Regions from separate parts of the Nocardiopsis oceani genome, predicted to be linked through region 2. Evidence: riboswitches for the same ligand, from Rfam matches in the RefSeq annotation. Region 2 holds a riboswitch; each other region holds the start of a gene.
The links. A riboswitch is a leader RNA that binds a small molecule or an ion and turns the genes downstream of it on or off. The one in region 2 is predicted to bind thiamine pyrophosphate.
Positions count from the first base shown of each region.

Region 1 (4,556 bases), on a different contig from region 2:
CACGCGCACGTCGGTCAGATGGCGTTGGAGCAGCCCGTCGTGCGTGGCCATGACCACGGCCCGGCCTTCGGTCCGCAAGACCCCCAGCAACTCCACCAGTTCCGTCCAGGTCCGGGTGTCCTGGCCGAAGGTCGGTTCGTCCAGAACCAGCATGTCGGGTGCGTGCGCGGGGCCGGAGCTGAGCGCCGTCGCCACGGACAGGCGCCGTTTCTCGCCACCGGAGAGCGTGTACGGGTGCACTCCGGCGAGCTTGGTCAGTCGCAGGCGTTCCATCAGCTCGCCCACCCAGCGTTCCGTCTCGGCCTCGCCCATCCCGGCGCGCAGGGGTGCGAAGCGGAGTTCCTCGTGGACGGTGGTGGTGACGAACTGGTCCTCGGCGTGCTGGAAGACCGTACCCACGTGCCGGGCGAGCCTCCTCGCCGGCCAGCGAACGAGCGGGCGCCGATCCGCGTCCGCCAACCGCCCGCGCGGCAACACCTGACCCTGATGGGGTTTGACCAAACCGGCCAGCATCGTCAGGAGCGTGGACTTGCCCGCGCCGTTGGGTCCGGTCAGGGCGGTGGCGGTACCCGCCCCCAGGGCGACGTTCACCTCCTCGAGCACGGTGCGTCGGGGCGTGGCCCGCACACCCACTTGGAAGGGTGTGCGGGCCACGACGTCCACGGTCTCGGCCACGGGCGCCCCGCCAGGTGCGGGTGGGATTTCGGGTGCGGGCTCGTTCCCGGGGATCCACACACCTTGGTCGGCCAGGGAGCGACCGTGCTCGGCGAACACGGTGCGCGGTGCCCCGTCAGCGATCACCCCGCCGCCCGGTTCCACCACCACGACCCGGTCCACCAGGTCCACGACGTCGGCGACCCGGTGCTCGACCAGCACGAGGGTCGCCTCGGTCTCGGCCAGTAGCCGGGACAGCAGCACTCGAACGAGCTCGGCGCCGACGGGGTCGAGGTTGGCGGTGGGCTCGTCCAGCAACAGGAGACGCGGACGCATGGCCAACGCCCCCGCGATGACCAACCGCTGTTTCTCTCCGCCGGACAACGCCCCGGTGGAGTGGCGGAGGCCGTAGGGGAAGCCCACCTCGGACAGGGACCGCTCCACGCGGGGCCAGATCTGATCCGGGGCGACGCCCAGGTTCTCCAGCCCGAACGCCACGTCGTCTCCGGCGCGGGCCATCACCAATTGGGTCTCGGGGTCCTGACTGACCAGCCCGACCCCGCCCCGCCCCCGATGTGCGGGGCGACCGTCCACAAGCAGCGAACCTTCGTGGTCGCCGCTGATGGCGCCGTCCTCACCGGTGAGCCCGGCCAGGGAGTGCAGAAGGGTGGATTTGCCCGCGCCGGAGGCGCCGAGCAGCAGCACGCGCTGGCCGGGTTCGACGGTCAGGTCCACCCCGCGCAGCGCGTAGGTGTCCCGGCCCGAGTGCTTCCACCCCCAGCCGGAGAGCTCGACGCGTGCTCCTCGTGCGCTTGATTCGGCCATCGGTCAGCCCTTGGCCGACGGGAAGGGAGCGAGCGCGCCGGACTTGGCGAGCGCTGTGGTGAGCAATCGCGCGCCCACACCGGCGATGAGACCGGCGCTGATCACCACGATCACTCCGAAGATCAGCTGGTAGTGGAGCGGCCAGGTGACGTTGGTAACGATGTTGTTGCGCACAGCTGGGGAGAGCGCGGACACCGCGGCCGCGAGCACGGCCGCGCCCATGGTCCAGCGCTTGTAGGCGAAAGCGAGGAAGACCAGCTCGGCCAGGAGGCCCTGCATGGTGCCGGCCAGGATGACCTGCATCCCCCACTGCGTGCCCAGGATCGCCGACACGGAGGCAGCAGCGATCGAGGTGAGCAGAGCCGCACCGGGCTTACGGATGATCAGGCCTCCGAGCACGCCGGAGATGAGCCACATGCCGTAGATGACGGCATGGCCGGGCGGGAAGGCCACGAACAGCGGGTACGTGACCGACCAGACGAGGTTCCACAGCCAGAAGACGACGCCGATGGCGACACCGATCACGGCGGCCACGACGATGTCGACGGTGCGCCAGCTCCGGAACTTGGCGCGCACCTCCTGGATGAACCCGGTTGGCTCGGATCCGCTCGTAGCGCCGGTGCCGGGCCCGGCGCCGGGGTTGTTGTCTGTACTCATGTCGGTGATGTCCCTTCGTCGGGGGTGACGAGGGCCCATGCAGCCAAGAGCGTCAACGGGCGCATGTGAGGGCACGTGCACGGTGACGGGTTCCTATGACTTCCTTCGCTGGCATGACCCAGATCAGGTGTGTAAGGGTCTGCGGCGGGGTGCCGCACTCTCAGCGCTCACGCGCTCCCCTGTCGGTATCTCTCTATTATGCGTCACATAAGCGGGCCGTGGGATATTTCCCACCCACAGTCCTCACTTCCCAGTGTGGAGGTTCCCCCTAGCGGCGGTCCCGCTCCCGGTTTTCGCTTCGACGGTGGGGGGTCGGATTGCGCCGGGAGCAGGGTCGCCTAGGCGTCTGAGTCCGAATCGTCGTCGTCATCGTCGTCGTCGGACTTGGGCGGCTCGGCGTCCGGGTCGCCGAAGGCCCCCGGCGAACCCGCGAAGCCGTCCGACGGCAGCGGAGCGGTGGCGCCGCGCATGGTCTCCTGCCAGATCTGGCCGGGCAGTGTGCCGCCGTACACGATCCCGTAGTAACTGCCGCCGATGGTCACGCCTTGGAGCGGGTTCTGTTCGCCGCCGCGCACGTCGCCGACGGCCACCGCGGACGAGAGGTTGGGCGTGTACCCGACGAACCAGGCGTAGGCGGCGTTGTCGGTGGTCCCGGTCTTTCCGGCGACCGGACGGCTGAGGCCCAGGCCGTTGGCCGTACCGCCGTCGAAGGTCTGTTGCAGCAGGTGGTTGACGCCGTCTGCGGCGCTCTCCTCCACTGTCTGCTCGCACTCGGACTCGGTGCTGACTCGCTCATCCGTTCCGTCGTCGCTCACGGCGCGCACCGGGCGGGGCACGCAGTACACGCCCCGGGCGGCGAAGGTGGCGTGGGAGGCGGCCACGTTGAGCGGCGACACCTCCTGGTCGCCGAGGGTGAAGGAACTCCACACCCCGAGCTCCTCGCCGTCGGCCCGGTGCACACCGGCCTTCTCGGCCATCTCCGCGGTGGCGCACAGGCCCACGCGCCGCTGGAGCTGGGCGAAGTAGGTGTTCACCGAACCCTTGGTGGCGCTGATCATGTTGTGGCTGCCCTCGTCGCTCTCGCCGGCGTTGCGCACACTCCACGAGGACATCGTGCCGCCCTCGCAGTTGGACATGCCGCTGACCGACAGGCTCTTCGGCGAGTCGAAGCTGGTGCCGTACCCGAGGCCCTGGTCGAGGGCGGCGGCCAGCGTGTACGTCTTGAAGGTCGAGCCCGCTTGGAAGCCGGTGGAGCCGCCGTCGTCCTGGTCGACGGCGAGGTTGATCGAGGTGCTTCCGACCTGCTCGTCGTCGAAACCGTGGCGCAAGTTCTGCGCCAAGCCGCGTACGCGGCCGGTGCCCGGTTCGACCAGCGCCTGCGCGGCGAATTTGGTGGAGTCCTCGTAGGGGACACGGTTGTCGATGGCGTCCTGCGCGGAGTCCTGCGCGTCGGGGTCGAGCGTGGTCTGGACGGTGAAGCCGCCCTGGGAGATGCGCTGGTCGCGCTCGGAGGCGGTGTCGCCGAGCAGGTCCGAGCTCCGCAGCCAGTGCATGACGTAGTCGCAGAAGAACGGGTAGTCGCTCTCGGCGCAGCTACCCCCGCGCGAGGTGGCGTCGATACCCAGGTCCTCGTCCTGGTACTCGGCGGCCTCGTCGGCGTCGAGCATCTCGGTCGCGACCATCCGGTCCAGCACCAGGTCACGGCGTTCCAGCGCCTCCTCCGGGTTGTTGAGCGGGTCGTAGAAGGAGGGGCCGCGCACCAAGCCGGCCAGCAGGGCGGCCTGCCCGGGGTCCAGGTCGGCCGCGGACACGGAGAAGTACCGTTTGGCGGCGACCTCGATGCCGTGCGCGCCCGAGCCGAAGTAGGAGAGGTTCAGGTAGCCCTCCAGGATCTCGTCCTTGGTGAGGCGCTCCTCGATGTCGATGGCGTAGCGCAGCTCGACGAGCTTGCGGCTCAGGGTCCGCGAACTGGCCTCCTCCAGCTCCTCTTCGTTCTCAGCGCTCTCGATGAGGAGGTTCTTCACGTACTGCTGGGTGATGGTCGAGCCGCCCTGCAGGTCGCCCTGGGCAGTGCGCAGCGCGGCGCGGGTCACACCGCGCAGGTCCAGGCCGCTGTGCTCGTAGAAGCGGTCGTCCTCGATCGCCATCAGGGCCGAGGTCACCCACGGGCTGATGTCGTCGAGCCCGACCACCTCGCGTTCCCGTTCGGCGACCTCGCCGAAGGGCTCTCCGGCGTCGTCGGTGAGGAGGATCCGGGACGAGGGGTGGGGGACGTCGAGGTCGCCGGGAAGGTCCATGAACCCGGCGGCCGCGTCCCTGGAGACCACCCCGAGCCCGCCCGCCCACGGCATGATCAGGGCGGCTGTCAGGAGCCCGGCGAGCACGCTCAACCCCGACAGGCGCAGGAGCGTACCGCCCCG
Region 1 covers NZ_BAAHAR010000045.1:42,731-47,286, forward strand. Annotated here, with positions in the region: gene ACYVDG_RS24980 (ABC transporter ATP-binding protein) at 1-1,479, opposite strand, end outside; gene ACYVDG_RS24985 (ECF transporter S component) at 1,483-2,136, opposite strand; TPP riboswitch at 2,220-2,327, opposite strand; gene ACYVDG_RS24990 (transglycosylase domain-containing protein) at 2,475-4,556, opposite strand, start outside.
Region 1: linked by a shared signal. The riboswitch ahead of ACYVDG_RS24985 (ECF transporter S component) and the one ahead of thiO (glycine oxidase ThiO) in region 2 are both predicted to bind thiamine pyrophosphate.

Region 2 (4,556 bases):
GGGCCTCGGCGGCGTCCAGGAGCTCCACCGGGTCGGGGAGGAGGGTGTGCTCGTCGGCGATCACCTCCAGCTTGACCCAGTCCGTTTCCAGGGCCTCGCGGCCGAGTTTGGCGGTGCGTACCGCGTCGGCGGCGGTGAAGCACCCTGCGGTGTTGGGCAGGGGGCGGATCTTGTTCCGCTCCAGGATGTCCCAGACCGACCCTTGGGTTCCGGGGCTGACCCGGCGCATCGCCACGGTGGTGAGCTCGGTGCCGGAGGTCTGCAGGGCCTCCTCCAGGACCTCGAGTGAGGGTGCTCCGCCGGTTCCGGTGATGAGGCGGGAGTCGAATGTGACACCCGCGATCTCGAAGGGGTCGTCGAGCGTGTGTGTAAGGGGCGTCTCGGGCATGGTTCAGCCTCCCTGTACTGCGGTGAGAACGTCCACGCGGTCACCCGGGGCCAGGGTGGTGTCGGACCACGCGGTGCGGCGCACCACCTCGTCGTTGACGGCTACGGCGATCCCGCCCTGGATCTGCCCGTCCCGGGTCGATGCCACATCGCGTACGACCGCTTCCACGGTGGTGGCCGCGGTCTGGCGCGCCTCGCCGTTGATGATCAGTTCCACTGCTTCTCCCACGTCTTGTTCCAGTGTTCTCTCAGGTCGTCTGCGCACCGCCGCCGGCCAGTTCCCGGTCGGCGGCGAACCGGCGCGCGTGGTCGGGCAGCGAGCCGGTAGTGAGTGCATCGGCCATGACCGCGCCGGTCTCTGGGGCCAGGAGCACCCCGTGCCGGAAGTGCCCGGCGGCCAGGTGCAGGCCCGGGACCAGGGTGGGCCCCAGGAGGGGTTCGTTGTCCGGTGATCCGGGCCGCAGCCCCACACAGGTCTCGGTGACCTCGAGCTCGGTCACCCCGGGTACGAGCTCGCGCGCGTCCCGGAGGACCTGCCACAGCCCGCCCATGGTGAGAGCGGTGTCGTGGCCCAGCTCCTCCTGGGTCGCGCCGACGATCACTTCGCCGTCGGCCCGGGGGACGAGGTAGACCGGGAAACCGCGGACCAGGCCGCGCACGGTGCGACTGACCAGGGGCGGTTCCCCCGAGGGGGTTCGGGCGCGCAGCAGTTGTCCCTTGACCGGGCGCAACGGGGGCACTACCGGCTCGGGAACCTTGATCCGGTCGCCCCAACAGCCCGCGGCAAGGACGACCTGCCCAGCGGCGACCAGGGAGTCGTCCGCCAGGCGCACGCCCAGGCGGGCGCCGTCGGGGCCGGGGGAGGTGACCTCCTCGGCCCGTCCCGCGATCTCGCGCACACCGGCGCGCTCACCGGCCCGTGCGAGGGCCAAGAGCAGTCGGCGCGGATCCACGGAGTGGTCGTCGGGGGCCAGCACCCCTCCGCGTACGCCGGGGGCGAGCATGGGTTCCAGGCGGCGGCACTCCCGACTGGTCAGGCGTTCGGCGGCCACGCCCAGGCGCTGCTGCAGCGCGTGCAGTTCGGTGAGGACGGCCAGGTCGTCGCGGTCGAAGGCGACCAGGAGCGTTCCGGTGGTCTGGAGGCCGACGTCCACGCCGCTGGCGTCCTCCAGCTCCTTGACGAAGTCGGGGTAGCGGCGGGCGGAGCGCACCCCGAACTCCATCAGGGGTTCCTCGCCGAACACCGCCTCGGTGGCGGGGGTGAGCATGCCGGCCGCGACGGTCGAAGCCGCGCGGGCGGTCGAGGGTTCGTTGACCGGGTCGGGTTCGATCAGGGTGACGGGCAGCCCTCGTTGGGCGGCCCGCCAGGCGGTGACCCGGCCGATGATGCCGCCGCCGACCACGGTCACGGTCTCACGTGTACCGGTATTGGTAGGACGAATCTTTGCGTGCTGGGGAACATCGAAGGTGCGCACGGCGCCGTGTTCCACTCCCTTCGCCGGCATGATCCGGATCAGGTTCGTGCGGTCGGAGGCGGCCAGCCTCCCTCTCAGCCGGGTCCACCCGGCTCCCGCGGGACGTGTCTGCTCTCCTCCCATATTAGGGCAGGGTGTCCAGACCCGGTGTGGCGGGGATCTCGGTGCGCCGAGTACCAGGTGCCGCCGGACGACCACCGGCGCTCGGCGGATGTGGCAGATTGGTGGGGTGACACAAAGCGACCCTGAACTCGACGAACTCGTCGGCGACTGGCTGACCCTGCGCGAGGCGGCCAAGCCGCTGGGCGTGAGCCCCAACCGGATCAAGACACTCATCCGCGAGAAGCGCATGATGGGCGTGGTCCGTGGCGGTGAGCTCTCCATCCCCGCCGCCTTCCTGGACGGTGGGGACCTCGTCAAAGGGCTGTCCGGCACCATCGTGCTGCTCTCCGACGCGGGCTTCTCCACCGAAGAGGCCCTGCGCTGGCTCTTCACCTCGGACGACAGCCTGCCGGGCACGCCCATCCAGGCCATGCGCGAGGACCGCGGCACCGAAGTGCGCCGCCGTGCCCAGAGCCTGGCCTTCTAGAGGACACGGCCTCCTAGAGCACCGTTCACGGGCAGCTTCAGGCGGGGCCGCGCGAGACACCGCCGGGCGGCCCGGAGGGCGCGCCCCTTCGGCCGCCCGGAGCGCCAGGCCCTACAGTGGGGCGGGTGAGGACCAGCCACGGAACCAGCCTGCGCAAGCGCCTGGACGCATCCCTTCTGTACCTGTGCACCGACGCCCGTACGGAGCGCGGCGATCTCGCGGAGTTCGCGGACGCTGCGCTGGCCGGGGGAGTGGACATCATCCAGCTCCGGGACAAGGGCCTGGAAGCGCGCCAGGAGCTGGCCGCCCTCGAGGTCATGCGTGCGGCGTGTGAGCGCCACGGCGCCCTGCTCGCCGTCAACGACCGGGCCGATATCGCCCGTGCGGTGCGCGCCGACGTCCTGCACCTGGGGCAGCGCGACCTCCCGGTGCCCATGGCGCGCGACATCGTCGGCGCCGACCCGGTCATCGGCCGCTCCAACAACGACGTCGACGCCGCCGCGGCCTCCGCGGAGGAAGCCGGGAGCGACTACTTCTGCGTGGGTCCGACCTGGGCCACGCCCACGAAGCCGGGACGCCCGGCCGCCGGCTTGGACCTGGTGCATCGCGCTTCGGCACTGGGTTCTGACCGGCCGTGGTTCGCGATCGGCGGGATCGACCTCGACAACGTGGACCAGGTGCTGAGCGCCGGTGCCACGCGGGTGGTCGTGGTCCGCGCGGTCACCGAGGCGGAGGATCCCCGCGCGGCGGCCACCGCGCTCAAGGCCCGCTTGACCGCCCGCGCCGACAACACCTGAGGGACACACCGACCGCGGCCCCGGAGCCCCGCCAGGGGGTACCGGGGCCGCGTCGTGTCCTTCTGCCCCGCGCCTTTGGCGGTCCGGGCCTCTCCGCTCAGCGCCGCCCAGCGCGCTGGAACAGCCACTGGGTCAGGACGAGCGCGGCCACGGTGAGCCCGGACATCCACAGGACCAAGGCGGTGACCTGGTCGCCGACGGGCGCCCCGGAGGTGAGTTCGCGGAGGGTCTCGATGGCCAGGGAGACCGGTTGGTGCTCGGCGAAGCCTTGGAGGAAGGACGGCAGCCCCTCGATGGGGACGAAGGCCGACGACAGGTAGGGCACGAACAGCGCGACGAAGGCGAACGTCGCCGCGGTGTCGGCCGACCGGGCGGCCAGCCCCCAGGCAGCCGCGACCAGGGTGAGTAGGACGATGTAGGCGCTCACCAGCGCCAGCACCCACAGCCACCCGGTGGGGGAGGCCTCCGGTCGGAAGCCCAGCGCGACCGCCGCGATCAGGACGAGCAGCGTCGACACCAGGTTGCGCAAGGTTCCGGCCACCACGTGTCCCGTCACCACCGCCGAGGCGCGGATGGGCATCGTCCGCAGCCTTCGGATCACGCCCTTTGAGAGGTCGGAGTGCACCGCCGTCGCGGTCATCGAGGCCCCGAAGCCGGCGCACAGGAGCATCACCCCGGGCGCCACGTAGTCCACGTAGGACGCGTCGCTGGTCAGGCCTTCCACGGCGGAGCCGAAGACGGTCACGAAAAGGAGCATGACGGCGACCGGGGCGACCACGGCGGTCACCATGCTGTCGACGTCCCGCAGGGAATGGGTCAGTCCGCGCTTGGTGAGGACGGCCTCGGCGCGCAGGGGAGCGGTCATGACGGTTGGTCCTTCGCTGTGGGGCGGTCGGTGAGTGCGAGGAACACGTCGTCCAAGGTCGGGGTGTGGACCGTGACCCGGGAGACGGGGACACCCGCGCGGTGGTGGAAGTTCAGGGCGGAGCGCAGGTGCTCGGCGGAGCCGTCGCCCCGCATCCACTCGATACTCCCGTCGGCGAGCGTGAGCTCGACCAGTTCCTGGCCCACGCGGCGCTTGAGCTCGGCCGCCGTGCCTTGGGCGACGATCCCGCCGCCGTCCAGGACTGCGATCCGGTCGGCCAGCACGTCCGCCTCCTCCAAGTACTGCGTGGTGAGGAAGACCGTGGTGCCGTGCTCGGTAAGGCCGGTGATCGTGTGCCACAACGCCTGGCGGCTGCGGGTGTCCATGCCGGTGGTCGGCTCGTCCAGGAACACCACCGGTGGTGAGCCCACCAGGCTCGCGGC
Region 2 covers NZ_BAAHAR010000005.1:83,279-87,834, reverse strand. Annotated here, with positions in the region: gene ACYVDG_RS04100 (thiazole synthase) at 1-388, opposite strand, end outside; gene thiS (sulfur carrier protein ThiS) at 392-604, opposite strand; gene thiO (glycine oxidase ThiO) at 636-1,892, opposite strand; TPP riboswitch at 1,861-1,971, opposite strand; gene ACYVDG_RS04085 (Rv2175c family DNA-binding protein) at 2,074-2,451, shown strand; gene thiE (thiamine phosphate synthase) at 2,577-3,248, shown strand; gene ACYVDG_RS04075 (ABC transporter permease) at 3,346-4,113, opposite strand; gene ACYVDG_RS04070 (ATP-binding cassette domain-containing protein) at 4,110-4,556, opposite strand, start outside.

Region 3 (4,556 bases), on a different contig from region 2:
GGTTGTGGACCGCCCCCGCGCCGGATCAGGACGGGGCGTCCGAAGGTGCGACCGGCTCCTCCGGGGGCAGTCCGAGCGTCGCCGCGGCGTGGGCCACCCAGGCGGCGGCGTAGGACTCGGCGGAGACGTCTCCGGGGACGTGGCCGATGAGCGCGTCGAGGATCGGATAGTAGGTCAGCGATCCCATGAGGACGGCCGCGGTGGCGCGCGGGTCGGCCACGTGGATCCTGCCCTGGGCGGACTCCGCGCGCAGCCAGTCGGAGAGGCCGGTGTAGACGGCCGCGACGATGTCGGCCCAGATCTCCTCCAGGAGGTCGGGGACACCGTCGAGGTCGCGCAGGATGATGCGGAGCAGCTCGCGGTCGCGCTCGATGCCACGCCAGGTCTCGTCCACGATCAGGCGTAGCGCGTCGTGGGGGTTCTCCGGGAGCTCCCGTTCGAAACTGCTTCTACCGTTGCTGAGGGTTCGGCTGTGCCTGCGCACCACCGCGTCCAGGAGGGTTCGCTTGGACCGGAAGTGCTTGTAGAGCGCGCCGGATCCGGGGGTCAGCCCGCAGGCGACCTGGATGTCGGCGACGCTCGTGGCCTTGTAGCCCTTGGCGGCGAAGAGGCGGGCGGCCTCGGTGATGAACCGCTCGCGGCTGGTCGAAGACCGAGGGCTTGTTGACTCCATGGTGAGAGAGTACTCTCTCACCATGGTTACCGCGCAAGCCACCGAGACCATCCGGTGCGCTCCGGACGATCTCCTACAGCTGGTCATGGACATTGAGCGCTACCAGCACGTGGACGACAAGATCCGCCCCGTCCACTGGGCCAGGCGCCAGGGCAACGTCACCGAGTTCAAGTGCCGCCCCACGCTCGGCGGCCTTCCCACACCGACCCCGGTCATCCAACTCGTCGAACTCACGCCGGGCGAACGCGTCGACATCTCGCTCGCGCCGGCCCCGCGGAACCGGATCGCCCGGGCGATGGCGCACTTCCACGCGAGCTTCGTCTGCCGCGAGGTCCCCGGCGGCACCGAGGTCACCCGGACGCTGAACTTCACCTTCCCGGCGGCCCTCCGCTGGTTCTACGAACCCCTTCTGCGCGGTCGGCTGCAGAGGGAGGTCGCAGAGGAGATGTCCCGGGCCAAACGCCACCTGGAGGCGGGGAACGTACGGGATCCTTGAACGACCGAGCCGCGGCGCTCGTCATTGCGGCGGTCGACGGGGCCGGCGATCGCTGGTGTCCGTACTGCGGGACACGGGGGCGGAGGCGTGCGGCCCGCACATGGGCCGGGCCGGTGAGCTGGCGATGATCGCCTTCCGGCGTGTCTGAGGGTTGACCTCGTGTAGGAGATCCAATAGGTTCACTCAGAGAACAATTGTTCGCATTCCGCACGAATTGGGTTATGCGCAACCGGACACGGTGGAACCGTGCCCGCACCAAGTGGCTCGGCACCCTGCCCCCGACGGTGACCGTGCCAGAGGGCGCGAACGTGTCGGCTGGCCGCGGCCCCCGTTGACAGAAAGCCGAGCCCCACATGGCACGCAAAACCACACCGCCCTTCCGCGCAGACCACGTCGGCAGCCTGCTGCGGCCCGAACGGCTGCTCAAGGCGCGCACCGAGCACGCCGCGGGCAGCATCGACGACGCGGAGCTGCGGGCAATCGAGGACGACTCCATCCGCGACGTCGTGCGCATGCAGGAGGAGGCCGGGCTCCAGTCGGCCACCGACGGGGAACACCGCCGCGGGTCCTGGCACATGGACTTCATCTACCAGCTCGGCGGGATCTCCAAGGTCAAGGACGAACTCAAGGTCACCTTCCACAACGAGAAGGAGGACATCGAGTTCACCCCCTCCGGGCTTCGGGTCACCGAACGCATCCGGTCCGAGCACACCATCTTCGGGGACGCCTTCGCCTTTTTGCGGGAGACCGTCACGCGCAACACCCCGAAGCTGACCATCCCCTCGCCGAGCATGGTCCACTACCGGGGCGGCTCGGCCGCCATCGACCCCGAGGTCTACCCCGACCAGGAACAGTTCTGGGCTGACCTGTCGGCGGCCTACGCCGACCAGGTGCGCGCCCTCGGCGAGCTGGGCTGCACCTACCTGCAGCTGGACGACACCAGCCTCGCCTACCTCAACGACCCCTCACAGCGCAGCATGATCGACGAGCGCGGCGACAACGGCGACCAGCTGCACACCCGCTACATCCGCCAGTTCAACTCCGCACTCGCCAACCGGCCGACCGGCATGAACGTCACCACCCACATGTGCCGCGGCAACTTCCGCTCCTCGTGGGTGGCCAGCGGCGGCTACGACCACGTGGCCGAGGAGCTCTTCAACGAGCTGGACGTGGACGGCTTCTTCCTGGAGTTCGACGACGAGCGCTCCGGCGGCTTCGAACCCCTGCGCTTCGTCCCCGAAGGCAAGTACGTGGTCCTGGGCCTGGTCACCACCAAGAAGGGCGAGCTGGAGAGCAAGGACGGACTCAAGCGCCGCATCGAGGAGGCCGCCCGCCACGTGCCGCTGGAGCAGCTGTGCCTGTCGCCCCAGTGCGGCTTCTCCTCGACCTTCGAGGGCAACGACCTGACCTACGACGAGCAGGTGGCCAAGCTGCGCCTGATCGTGGAGACCGCCGAAGAGGTCTGGGGCTAGTCGACAGCCGCCCTCCCATGGGGTGAGGCCGTGCGCGTGAGGAGTAGCCCGGGACAGCACCCATGGGCTACCTTGAGCGGGAGTGACACGGGGTGCCCGGAACCGAATTCCCGGGCTGAGATGACACCCGTCGAACCTGATCCAGGTAACGCTGGCGAAGGGATGTCCGCACACGGCCGGTGGCATCGGTGGCCGAGGGGATCACCTTCGCCCATGTCAGAAAGGCCACCGATGAGCTCCTCCCGCACCGCGCTCCCCATCGACCAGCAGACCGTCGTCGTCACCGGCGGGGCCCGGGGACTCGGCTCCCACCTGTCCCGGGCCTTCCTGGGCCAAGGCGCCCGCGTGGTGGTCAACTACCTCCACAGCGCCGAAGCCGCCAAAGAACTCGCCACCGCCCACCCCGACCGCGCCTTGGCCGTGCAAGCCGACGTCCGCGACCCCGAACAGGTCACCGCGATGGTCCAAGCCGCCCAGGACCACTTCGGCACCCCGGTCACCACCGTCGTCAACAACGCGCTCGCCGACTTCACCTTCAACGGCGACGCCCGGCCCCACGCCGACACCCTCACCCCCGAACACCTCGACCAGCAGTTCAGCGGAACCGTCCACGGCGCCCTGAACACCGTCCGGGCCGCCCTGGACGCCATGCGCGGCCAGGAGTTCGGCCGGGTGATCAACGTGGGAACCAACCTGTTCCAGCAGCCGGTCGTCCCTTACCACGACTACACCGCGGCCAAGGCGGCCCTGCTGTCGCTGACCCGCACGCTCGCCCACGACCTGGGACCCGACGGCATCACCGTCAACATGGTCTCCGGCGGCCTGCTGCGCACCACCGACGCCAGCTCCGCCACCCCCGACGAGGTGTTCGACATGATCGCCTCCACCACCCCGCTGCGCCGGGTCACCACCCCGGCCGAGTTCGCCGACGCGGCCCTGTACTTCGCCTCCCCCTGGGCGCGCGCGGTCACCGGCCAGAACCTCGTCGTCGACGGCGGGCTGGTGATGAACTGATGGCCGCCCCCACCGAACGCCAGATGCACCTCAACCTGTTCATCTTCGGCTGCGGCCACCACAAGGCCGCCTGGCGCCACCCCGACTCGCCCGCCGAACGGGTCGGCGACATCACCTACTTCGAGGAACTGGCCCGCACCGCCGAACGCGGGCGCCTGGACGCGGTGTTCTTCGCCGACGGCCACGCCGCGGGCAACGTCGCCGGCGGCCCGTGGTGGTTCCTCGAGCCCCTGACCGCCCTGTCGGCCATGAGCCGGGCCACCAGCCGCATCGGGCTGGTCAGCACCGTGTCCAGCACGTTCTACACCCCCTTCCACGCCGCACGCCTGCTGGCCTCCCTGGACCACATCAGCGGGGGACGGATCGGCTGGAACGTGGTGACGTCCATGTTCGACACCGAGGCCCGCAACCACGGGTACGAGCAGATGCCCGCACACCAGGAGCGCTACGAGCGCGCCGAGGAGTTCGTACAGGCGGTACTGGCGCTCTGGGACTCCTGGAGCGACAAGGCCATCCACTACGACCGAAGCGGCGTCTTCGCCGACCCGGACCTGGTGCGCCCCATCGACCACAAGGGCCGGCACTTCCAGGTCGACGGTCCGCTGAACGTGCCGCGCCCGGTCCAGGGCAACCCGGTGCTGTTCCAAGCGGGCTCGTCGGAGCAGGGCCGCACGCTGGCGTCCCGCCGCGCGGAGGCCATCTACTCCGTGGCCTACGACCTGCCCAGCGCCCAGGCGTACTACAGCGACGTCAAAGCCCGGATCCGCCAGGTCGGCCGCGACCCCCGGGCCGTCGGGATCATGCCCGGGCTGGTCACCTACGTCGGCTCCACCGAGGAGGAGGCCAGAGCCAAGCAGCGCGAACTCGACGAGTTGCTGCCGGTCGAGGAGTCGTTGCAGCA
Region 3 covers NZ_BAAHAR010000016.1:131,774-136,329, forward strand. Annotated here, with positions in the region: gene ACYVDG_RS11600 (TetR/AcrR family transcriptional regulator) at 26-673, opposite strand; gene ACYVDG_RS11605 (SRPBCC family protein) at 696-1,169, shown strand; gene ACYVDG_RS11610 (5-methyltetrahydropteroyltriglutamate--homocysteine S-methyltransferase) at 1,523-2,641, shown strand; TPP riboswitch at 2,720-2,821, shown strand; gene ACYVDG_RS11615 (3-oxoacyl-ACP reductase) at 2,873-3,655, shown strand; gene ACYVDG_RS11620 (LLM class flavin-dependent oxidoreductase) at 3,655-4,556, shown strand, end outside.
Region 3: linked by a shared signal. The riboswitch ahead of ACYVDG_RS11615 (3-oxoacyl-ACP reductase) and the one ahead of thiO (glycine oxidase ThiO) in region 2 are both predicted to bind thiamine pyrophosphate.

Region 4 (4,556 bases), on a different contig from region 2:
CTTCACCATGGGCGGCAGCATCTCCGTGCTCGACGACGCGCTGCGCCCGCTGCCCCCGGGCTCGGTCGAGGTCGGGCGCATCGCCCGGACCGGGCGGATCCCCCTGGGCTACTACAACGACCCGATCACGACGGCGCGCACCTTCCCCACGGACGAGGAGGGTCGGCGCTGGGCGCTGTCGGGGGACTACGGCACCCGGGCGGAGGACGGATCGATCGTTCTGCTGGGCCGGGGCAGCGTGGTCATCAACACCGCCGGGGAGAAGGTCTACCCCGAAGAGGTGGAGGCCGTGCTCAAGGCCTACCCCGGGGTGGAGGACGTGATCGTGGTCCCCGCGCCGGACGAGAGGCTCGGGCAGCGGGTGACGGCCCTGGTGTCGCTGGCCCAGGACGCGCACCCGGATGAGGACGCGCTGCAGGCGCACTGCCGTGTCCGGCTGGCCGGCTTCAAGGTGCCCCGGACCGTGCACTTCGTGGACCGGGTGCGGCGCACCGCGGTGGGCAAGCAGGACTACCGGTGGGCCTCGTCGGTGGCCAAGGACGGTTCCGGGAGCGCGGCCCATCCCTTGTCCGACTCACTCCCGAACTGAATCCGGCCCGTCTCCCGACCTGACCGGCTCACTCTCGACCCGACCTTTCGGTCTCAGGTGATTCCGCGACGCGTCCAACCGAAACCTGCGGTCTCAGTGCGTTCTTCCGCCTTCCCTCCCCTCCGGCGACGATAGACTTGGCGCTGCCCGGCCCTGGGCCTCGTCGCCCCTTCTCCCCCGTGGCGCGGCCGGGTGGCAAACCTACGCGCGGACGTCGGGCTCGGCAGCCTTCGGCGGCCGCCCGCACGGTCCGCGCGGACCAGCACCCCTTTGACTCTCCGGTCTCCAGTACGGAACCGGTGGCACCATCAGGACGGAGGACGGCGCCCCCTCCCGGGACTCCCCGGGCCCGCGCCCGACAACATGGCCAAGTCAGCAGGCTCCTACATCTTCAACTTCGTGCGCGGCGGGGCCGTGGGCACATCCGAGGCGCTGCCCGGCATCAGCGGAGGCACGGTCGCGCTGATGGTCGGCCTCTACGACAAGCTGATCGGCGGTGCCGGACACGTGGTCAGCGGCATCAAGCGGTACGTGACCGATGTGCCGCGCGGCCGCGGCAAGGAACGCGCCATGGAGCAGTTCCGGCTGGTCGACTGGACGGTTCTCCTGCCAGCGCTGATCGGCATGGGTGTGGCCCTCATCCTGGCCGCGATCTTCCTCGCCCCGCTGGTCGAGGTCTACGACCAGTACGCCTACGCCCTGTTCTTCGGACTGGTCCTGGCCTGCCTCTACATCCCCTACACGGGGGCGGGCAAGCGCTGGCAGCCCTGGCACTACCTCGTCGCCCTCACCTTCGCCGCACTCGCCTTCTTCCTCACCGGCCTGCCGGGCGCCAACCTGCCCACTCACCCGGTGATCGTGTTCTTCGCCGCCGCCGTGGCCATCTGCGCCCTGGTCCTGCCGGGCCTGTCTGGCTCTTTCATCCTCCTGACCCTGGGCCTGTACGAGCCCACCATGGCCGCCCTGCGCAGCGCCGACATCCCGTACATCACCGTGTTCGTCCTCGGCATGATCACGGGACTGGCCCTGTTCGTGAAGCTCCTCCAGTTCCTACTGGAGAACCACCACCACATCACCCTCGTGGTGCTGACCGGGCTCATGGCGGGTTCCCTGCGCGCCCTGTGGCCCTGGCAGGACGACCAGCGCGACATCCAGCCGATGACCGACGTCCCGGCCACGGCCGCCTTCGCGGCGGCCGGCTTCGTTGTCGTCGTCGGCATGATCATCTGGGAGCGGCGCAAGCACGCCCAGCAGGAGGCCCTCGCTGAGCGCGGGAACTTGACGGTCCACTAGAGTCGGAACCACCACAGACGCATACGGTGCCGGGGTCGCGAGGCCCCGGCGGCGCGGGGTGCCGGAGAGAGTTCTCCCGGCTGAGAGCACACCCGTCGAACCTGCCCTAGTTCGCACTAGCGAAGGAACGCCAGATCATGAGCGCATTCAATGTCGTGTCGATCGCCGGAAGCGACCCCAGCGGGGGCGCGGGCATCCAGGCGGACCTGAAGTCCTTCTCCGCCCACGGGGTCTTCGGGATGAGCGTGGTGACGGCGTTGACCGCCCAGTCCACACGCGGGGTCACCGGGGTGCACGGTGTCCCCGCGTCCTTCGTCACCGACCAGATGGACACCCTGTTCACTGACGCGACCGTGCACGCGGTCAAGGTGGGCATGCTGGGTACCTCGGAGGTCACCGAGGCGGTCGCGGCCGCAGTGGACCGCTACCGGCTGCCCAACGTGGTCGTGGACCCGGTGATGGTGGCCAAGAGCGGCGACCGGCTGCTGGAGAGCTCCGCGACCGAAGCGCTGCGCACCGAGCTGCTGCCGCGCGCCGATCTGATCACCCCGAACCTGCCCGAGGCCGCCGACCTGCTTGGCGAGTCCGAGGCCTCCAGTCTGAAGCAGATGCGCGACCAGGCCGAGCGCCTGCTCGAACTGGGTCCGCGCCGGGTCCTGCTCAAGGGCGGTCACCTGCCGGGTGCGGAGAGCGTGGACCTGCTGGTCGACGGGGTGTCGGAGCCGGTGGAGTTCCGCGCCCCCCGGGTGGACACCCACAACACCCACGGCACCGGCTGCACCCTGTCCTCCTCGATCGCCGCCCTGATCCCGCAGTCCCCGGACACCCGGGCCGCGGTCGCCGACGCCAAGGCCTACCTGACCGAGGCCCTGCGGCGGGCCGAGGAGGTCGACGCCGGAAGCGGCCAGGGCCCCGTGCACCATTTCCACCTCTGGTGGTAGCCGGCACAGCCAGCCTGGTGGTAGCCGACACCTGAGCATCGAAAGGGGGACCGGACATGGCCGGTCCCCCTGGTCGTCCGTCCGGAGAAGGGGCTACCCCCGGACGTCTTCCATGACGGCGTCCGGGTTGCGCCAGTCCGGATGGCCGAAGAACTTCTTGGTCTCGGCCACGATGACCGGGGCCAGGATGACCAGACCGATCAGGTTGGGCAGGGCCATCAGACCGTTGGCGATGTCACTGAACAGCCACACCGAGTCCAGGCTGGCGACCGAACCGACGAAGATGATCGCGATGAACACCAGGCGGTAAGGCAGCACGAGCGTGCGGCCGCCCAGGAACTCCACACAGCGCTCGCCGTAGTACGCCCAGCCGAGCAGGGTGCTGAAGGCGAACACCGCGACGGACAGGGCGACGATGTAGGCGCCGGCGGCAGCGGCGCCGGGGCCGATGGCACCCAGGCCCTCGGTCATAGCCTGGGAGGTGAGCAGCGAGCCGTCCTCGGGTTCTGCCACCTGCCAAGCACCGGTGACGATGATGACCAGACACGTCATGCTGACCACGATGATGGTGTCGATGAAGGTCTGGGTCATGGACACCATGGCCTGCCGCACCGGCTGCCTGGTCTTCGCGGCGGCGGCGGCGATACCGCCGGTGCCCAGTCCCGACTCGTTGGAGAAGATGCCGCGCGCGAAACCCATCTGGATGGCGAGCATGACGCCCGCACCGACGAACCCGCCGGTCGCGGAAGTGCCGGTGAAGGCGCTGACGAAGACCAGCTGGAACGCGGGGAGCAGGGCATCCCAGTTGGCTGCGAGCACGACCAGGCAGATGCCGACGTAGCCGATGATCATGATCGGCACCAGGCCGGAGGCGACACGGCCGATGCTCTTGATTCCGCCGAGGATGACGGCTCCGGCGAGAACCATCAGGACGATGCCGACGATCCACGGCTCGATGCCGGTGACACTGTTGACCTGCTGGGCCACGGTATTGGCCTGGGTACCGTTACCGATACCGAAGGCGGCGATGGCCCCGAAGACCGCGAACGAGACTCCGAGGACCGTGCCGAGGCCGCCCTTGATCCCGTGCTTGAGGTAGTACATCGGTCCGCCGCTCTGTTCGCCCTTGGCGTCGGTGCGGCGGTACTTCACCCCCAGGAGGGCTTCGCTGTACTTGGTGGCCATTCCGAAGATGCCGATGACCCACATCCAGAACAGCGCGCCCGGACCACCGATACCGATGGCAAGGGCGGCGCCCGCGATGTTGCCGACACCGACGGTGGCCGCGAGAGCGGTACTCAGCGCCTGGTAGTGCGAGATATCGCCCTCGACGGACGGGTCCTCCTTGCGCCGGATCAGGGCCAGCCACAGGGCGTGCGGCAGCCGGAGCAGTTGGAGGACGCGGAGACGGACGGTGAGGTAGACACCGACACCGAGCAGCAACGGAATGAGGACGAAGGGTCCCCAGATGATGTCGCTGACGATCTCAGCCATCTCAAGGAGTTGGTCCACGGGGGATCTCCCTTTCGGTGGGTGTGTGGGGCCGAGGAAACCTAGGCGGTGACGCGGTAACCAGCGCCATCGAGATCACGTTGGCACTGGTAGTCGGTGCGCGATATCGGCAAAGAATGGCACTGACGCGTAACGAACGAATCACGTGTCCTCCACATGAGCATTTCTTCGTGTCCGCGCGCCATTCGGAGTACCCAATTTCGGGCTACTCCTCCGGGTTA
Region 4 covers NZ_BAAHAR010000032.1:59,451-64,006, forward strand. Annotated here, with positions in the region: gene ACYVDG_RS19905 (acyl-CoA synthetase) at 1-589, shown strand, start outside; gene ACYVDG_RS19910 (DUF368 domain-containing protein) at 953-1,882, shown strand; TPP riboswitch at 1,927-2,027, shown strand; gene thiD (bifunctional hydroxymethylpyrimidine kinase/phosphomethylpyrimidine kinase) at 2,020-2,823, shown strand; gene ACYVDG_RS19920 (alanine/glycine:cation symporter family protein) at 2,917-4,335, opposite strand; gene ACYVDG_RS19925 (DUF6457 domain-containing protein) at 4,541-4,556, opposite strand, start outside.
Region 4: linked by a shared signal. The riboswitch ahead of thiD (bifunctional hydroxymethylpyrimidine kinase/phosphomethylpyrimidine kinase) and the one ahead of thiO (glycine oxidase ThiO) in region 2 are both predicted to bind thiamine pyrophosphate.